DNA from 2 places in the Pseudoalteromonas sp. MMG024 genome. Region 1 is predicted to be linked to the other one. Evidence: riboswitches for the same ligand, from Rfam matches in the RefSeq annotation. Region 1 holds a riboswitch; the other holds the start of a gene.
What was found. A riboswitch is a leader RNA that binds a small molecule or an ion and turns the genes downstream of it on or off. The one in region 1 is predicted to bind cobalamin.
Positions count from the first base shown of each region.

Region 2: linked by a shared signal. The riboswitch ahead of L1068_RS04560 (hypothetical protein) and the one ahead of L1068_RS18670 (TonB-dependent receptor) in region 1 are both predicted to bind cobalamin.

Region 1 is NZ_JAKFZO010000025.1:14,355-17,785, forward strand. It holds gene L1068_RS18665 (M6 family metalloprotease domain-containing protein) at 1-1,615, opposite strand, end outside; cobalamin riboswitch at 1,778-1,976, shown strand; gene L1068_RS18670 (TonB-dependent receptor) at 2,010-3,431, shown strand, end outside.
Region 2 is NZ_JAKFZO010000003.1:254,085-257,515, forward strand. It holds gene L1068_RS04555 (cobyrinate a,c-diamide synthase) at 1-911, opposite strand, end outside; gene L1068_RS04560 (hypothetical protein) at 901-1,527, opposite strand; cobalamin riboswitch at 1,713-1,903, opposite strand; gene L1068_RS04565 (lipoate--protein ligase) at 2,036-2,755, shown strand; gene L1068_RS04570 (dipeptidase) at 2,834-3,431, shown strand, end outside.

The DNA.
Region 1 (3,431 bases):
AGTATTCAGCGCTTTTATAACCTTCGGCGGTAACGGCATTAAACTGCAAGTTTAGTTGGCCATTCTCAGCAATAAGCTCTGCAAAATTCACATCAAATGGTGCGGATAGTGTTTTTTTAAGTTCGCCGTTAATTAACAATTCAACATGATCAACTTGAGATAAGTCGTCACTGCTAATGGTTGCTTGTGCATTATGTGCTATCAGTGATTTATCGCTAATAGAACCGACCGCAATCGTCGCAATGCTAGGGTAAACTTGTGCATTAAACGTAGCAGCATTGCCATCGGTATTGAGGTTTTTAATGTCTACGCCCGTATGTTTTGCGGCATAGCTTTTACTCGCTGGCTGTGTTTGAGGTGAAAAGCTATCGCCCGTAGTAAATACATCGTTTTCATCAGCGTAGGCCGCAGCTAGTTCAATTTCATTTAAATTATCAGCTTGAATAAGGCGGATCAGCTTGTTGTCAGAGTAGCTGTTATCGTTGGCAAAGTAGCCCCAGCTATTGAGCTCTGAATTTATGTGCCAAATATTTAAACCTTCAGCGTTTAAGTTTAAGTCGTTACCGCTTCTATCGCGGTATTGCACAATAAAGTACTCGTCGTATTTATTGGTGGCACTTGTGTCGCTGCGTAAAATAAGCGCATCTTGGTTAGTTGATGAGGCTGAAAGTTGATAGTTGGTATCTGAAGTTGATGCAAACTGTGGCGTCAGCCAGCCAAGCGCAAATTTACTAAATGCACTGTGATCTGAACTGTTATTATCCATCATATCCATACCACCTGTACCACCACGTGGACCAATGCTGTCGTCGTAATCGTAGTAATCAGGCAGGCCAAGTGCATGGCCGGTTTCATGAATAAGTACAAGCGGCGAAAATGCTTGCCCTTCCGAATAGGCCAGCCATTGCCATGAAATTGTGCTGATGGTTTTACCATCGACGGTAAATGAGTTGTCGCCAAAACCTGAGAAAGTACCCCACCAAAGGCTTGCCCATTCGCCAGGAGGGCCAGTCCAAATCACTGCAACGTAATCGATGTCGCCGTCGCCGTCGTTATCGTATTGGCTAAAGTCATGGCCAAGCGCATCATGGTGTTCAATTGCTTCTTTGATGATTTGCTGCTTTACCTGTGCGGCGTTGGTACCATCGTCAAGCGGACGGTTGTACTCGGTTTTATACCAATCAAGCACATTACCTTGAATATCAAGTTTGTTATATGACGAACGCTGGTAAAATGCACGGTGGCTTTCAAACGGGAAACTGCTGGCGTTGCCCTCACCAAAAATTTTACTGTTAATTGCGCTTTGAGAGTTGCTTTCATTGTGTAAGTAATCGGGAAATTCAACTAGCAGCACCAACATTTTAGGCGTGCCTAAACTCGGAAAGTACCCTTCAAATGGGTTTGCTTCATCTGCTTTATTTTGCATTGTTCGCAGTTGCGGCAAATGGTGTAAACGCTGGTGGTTACCATATGATTTTGCTTGCAAAGCGCGCTGGCTAAGCGTTTTTTCCGCTTTATAGCGTTTTAGCTGCTCTTGCGTGGGCGGTTGTAATGCACTTACGTGTAGAGTCAAAAATGCACTACAGGCAAGAAGTACCTTAGTTAACTGTTTCATAGTTGAATCCGTTACAAATCTATTGTCACTGTGTGAGTAATAAAGTTTACTCCTAAATGACCTTTAATAGAAACAATAAGGGAACAGTTTATCAGCTGTTTTTAGCGGTTTAGACTTCTAAAATTGACATTTTCACTTATCCCCTCCACAATACGCGCCTAAATTTATAGCCTATTGGTGCCGTTAAATTTTTGCTCTTTCGCTTCAGTAAAATAGCGGGTCAAACATAACAACGGATAATCGGGAAGTTGGTGCATAAGTCTTTGCCTTATTAAGTCCAACGCTGCCCCCGCAACGGTGATGTATTTTGTATTAAATAAAATGCTCAGCCCGGAGACCGGCCAATTGGTTTCTTAAAACGATTAACATTGTGCGGTGGGCACAAGGGGATAATATGTATCACAAATCTAAGTTAGGTTTGGCGCTTAGCCTTGCCTTGTCTTCTTCATTCGTTGCAGCTAATACAACCGACGCTCAAACACAGCATGATATTGAAACCATTGTTGTTACCGCAAATAAGCTTGAGCAATCAATTGACCAAACTCTGGCGAGCGTGCAAGTTATTGACCGTGCGCAAATTGAGCAATTAAATGTGCGTGATGTGTTAAGTGTGTTAGAAACGCAAGCGGGCATTCAAGTAAACCGTAATGGTGGGCAAGGGCAAAATGCGAGCCTGTTTGTACGTGGCTTAGAATCTCGTTACTCGCTTATTTTAATTGATGGTGTGCGCGTAGGCTCAGCAACCTTAGGTTATAAAAGCTTATCAACTTTGCCATTAAATTCAGTTGAGCGTATTGAAGTAGTAAAAGGCTCTCGCGCAGCACAATATGGTTCTGATGCGTTAGCGGGTGTTATTAATATTATTACGCGTCAATCACAAGGTCACAGCATTGCATTAACAACGGGTTCAAATAGTTACGCGAGCTTAGAAGGTACGTCACGTTTTACTACGGAATACGTGTATATTGCGCTTAATGCAGGTTATGAGCGTACAGAAGGATTTGACGTATTAGAAAACGATGCAACAAACTTTGCAGATCCAGATAAAGACGGTTACGACAACTTAAACCTAGGGCTAAACCTTACTCATAATAATGCGTTGTTAGGTCAATTAGGTTTTATTGCTCAGTATTCAACGGGCGAAGTAGAGTTTGATAATTATTTTGATTATCAAGAGTCTACATTAGATAAAACCGAATATGAAAACTACCATGTAAATGCTAATTGGTTTAAACAGTTAGGTGACTTTAGCCATAAAGTAGATGTTGCGTTTAGCCAAGATCAAGATGATACGTTTGGCACTAAACCAACTAGCCGCTTTGCAACAGAGCGTGTACAGCTAGATTATTTATCGACATATCAGTTATCTGAGCAAATCGACTTTAATGGCGGCTTAAACTGGCATCAAGACAAGATTGATACAACGAGCAGCTATGATGAGAAAAGTCGCAATGCTTATGCTGCATTTGTTGGCGCGTATTACGATGACGGTAACTTTTTAGCTAATGTGGCTGTGCGTCATGATGATTATGATGAAGTTGGAGCTGAGCAAACGTATAACATTGCGGGTGGTATTTACCTGCATCAAGACGCAGTATTGCATGTAAGTCAAAGCTCTGGCTTTAAAGCACCTACGTTCAACGATTTATACTACCCTGGTTCAGGTAACCCAGAGCTTGAAGCTGAAACATCAATTAACCGTGAGCTTGGCTTACGTATTGATTTTGATAGCCTAAGTGTGGATGTTGCGGCATTTCGTAACGAGCTAACCAATAAAATTGCATGGGCACCAGCACCAACAGCTGATAACCCACAT
Region 2 (3,431 bases), on a different contig from region 1:
AGCTCAGGATACCCACCTGGAATATAGAGCGCATCACCCTTGGGCAAGGTTTTATCCTTTAATGGTGAAATGTAGCTTAACTCTGCGCCAAAATCTGCCAACATCGCCAAATTGGCACGATATAAAAACGAAAACGCATTATCTTTGGCAACCAAAATACGTTGCCCTTTAAGTGGTTTAGCACGTTTAAAATCTGCGTATTGCTTTGCATCATCTCCCTCTTTTGAGGGCCAAAACACCACATCTTTGGGTAGTTGATTAAAGTGTGAGTTAGCAAATTGCTGTGCGGCTTGTTCTAAATACACGTCGATATTTTGTAACTCACCTGCTTGCATAATGCCAAGTTGGCGCTCAGGCAAACTAATATGAGAATTTCGTAAAAAATAGTCTTGCGTTAATGCCTTTTCGTTTATTGATTGCAAAACCATTTCGCCATGTCCTTGACCTGCGATCTTATTGGCTATCACACCGTAAAAGTTAAGGCTTGGTTGATAATTTACTAAGCCATGAACCAAGGCACCAAAACTTTGCGCCATGGCTGAGCCATCAATCACCGCCAAAATCGGAATACCAAATAGGTCACTTAAATCGGCAGTATTTGGTGTGCCATCAAACAGCCCCATTACGCCTTCAATCAAAATAAGGTCTGCAACGATAGCTGCTTGGTAAAGCATGCGCTGACATTCACTTTCACCCGCCATCCACAGATCCAATTGATATACAGGACGGTTTGATGCCGCTTCTAAAATCATGGGATCAATAAAATCGGGCCCAGTTTTAAATACCTGAACCGTTTTGCCCATATTAGTAAAATAGCGTGCCATGGCGGCGGTTAATGTGGTTTTGCCCGCCCCCGAATTTGGTGCACTAATTACAAGTGCTGGGCAAAATACCGGTGAATTAACGGCCATGATGAGTTGTTTTTAAAATGCTGGTGTGTGGTTTTAAGTAATAACACGCAAGGTACAATGCCAACGCAATCGCCACGTAGCCAAACGGGCTCGTAACATATGGCGCGTAATACTGTGCTACACGCTCTGAGTAAGTACCTAAGGACATATCGCTAAATTTACCTGATAGCCAATAATAGCTCGCGTTTGAGGTTAAAAATGCAATTGAGCTTGCAAGCCATAAGTTAACCAGTGTCATTACCGTTTTTGCTGCAACCGCAAACTTTGTTTCATCGAGCTTTAGTTGCAAGCTTTTATGACCCGCCCACCACAGCACATAGTAGCCAACAAATATAAATGGGTATGAACGCGTAATACAATCGCCAAAATCACCGCGATAATAGCTGCTGGTTAAATCAATCGATACACTTAGTACTACAAATACGGCAAAAGTACGGTGCTTGGACGCCAGCAAACCTAAAATAAAGAAAATTGCTGTACTGGCACTTGGTAAATGGAGTGCAGACGCAAAATGATACGGGCGGGTGGCTATCATCAATAGCGCTAACAACGCGTAAATCAGCAAGGAGAATTGCTGCACTTTGATTGGGGTAAATAAACTTGAACGATCTGTCATTATAATGTTTCCGCATACTAGAATTGATGCGATAGGAAATGACAAGATACAAGGCACACGCCTTTGCCTGTTAAAGCAAGGAATAACAATATCAGGTTCAGGTAATTAGATGATCCATTATCGCGGCCACAAATTACTGTAATTGATATAAAAGCGATTGTGTTCTCGTTGCTCACCGCCCACCGCAGTACTTGAGTGAACTAGGCCGGTCTCCGGACTCCTGATCATCGCTTTGACAGCACCTTCCCATCATAACCAGACAGTGGTGGTTGTCGCTCACAGTTACCGTTGCGGGGGCAGTTCCAGATTTTAACTGGATTCCCGTTTAAACATTGTTTATAAAAAAACAATAGTCACCTAATTACAACGCAAATATATGTCAGCTAGCATTGTTAAATCAAGCTAAGACATTATTCTTATTAAAACTTTTTGTTTGTTGATATAACGAGGCACTGCCAAAAATTACAAACTGCGGTATGCTAAGCAAAAAGTTAATCTTTAATTAGCAATGTCAAAAGTAAAAGCCAAAGTACTTCGTTTCAAGCACATCTCAGTTGAAGCGGTTTTTGAAAAAGAAAATGAATTAATTAACCAACTGCAAAACGGCAATTTAGACCAAGCACTGTTACTTTGGCAAAGCGATAAGCCAACTTTGGTTTTACCGTCAGGTAATAAGTGGCAAAAAGCTGAAGCGCTCGAAACAAAGCTAAAGAAAACCGGTTGGCAACTATACGCCCGCAAAACTGGCGGCGCTCCTGTGCCACAATGTGATGGGGTAATTAATGTATCTTATATCTATATGTTAGAAGAACATATTCCCTACTCTATTCCAAACGCATACAAAGACTTTTGCGCTATTTTATCTTCGTTTTTTGAGCTGTTTAATATTAAGGTTGAAACCCACGCCACCCCTGGTAGCTATTGCGATGGTGATTACAATCTTAATATTAAAAGTAAGAAAATCGTCGGCACAGCCCAGCGTGTATTACTAAAAAAAGGCGGTTGTAAAATTGTACTGGCGCAGGCCTGCATTTTAGTAAATGTAAATGTGCCAACCTTAGTTGCACCTGTAAATTTATGTTACGAACATCATCAGCAAGATGATCGTGCAATAGCCGATGTGCATACCAGCTTGTTTGAACACACCCAAGAGCGACCCGATATCGACGAATTATTTCAGCGCTTATTTACCAGTTTTATAAATCATCAAAAACATAAATCGGGCTGATCGTAAAACCCTTTTTTTAGTGTTCAGCGGTGTTACACTTGGGACTTATTTCACCTTTAATTACCTTGGAGTGCTCCCTTGAAATTAGCTCTTCTTCCATGTGCTGCATTAGTTGCAAGCCATGCGTTTGCATCTGTTAGCCCATCTACCGATGAGTTGGCACAATACGCCGTAGCAGAATACCAAAATGCGCAAATACATACGTTAGCCAATATGGTGTCGTTTCCGACCGTTAATAAGAAAGACATCGATACACCGCAAAATCCGGACTTTATTGGCTTTAAATCGCTATTAAAAATTAAAGTGGCGGAGCTTGGTTTTGATTATCAAGATTTTGGGCACACCGTATTAATTGGCATGGGTGAGCAACAAGACAAAGTAACCATAGTGACCCATGGCGATGTGCAACCGGCAGACCCAACAAAATGGCGGCAAAGCCCATTTGTACTTGATAGCACCTCAGAGCCAGGTAAGTTAATTGGCCGTGGTACCGAAGACGACAAAGGCGCAATTTCAACAGCACTTTATGCCATGAAAGCGCTAAAAGATAATAATGTTACTCTAAACAATCGTATTGAACTGATGGTGTACCTTGCTGAAGAATCAGACTGGGAACCACTAAAGCGCTTTATGAAAACCTACCAGCAGCCAAAGTATGCAATAACTATTGATGCAT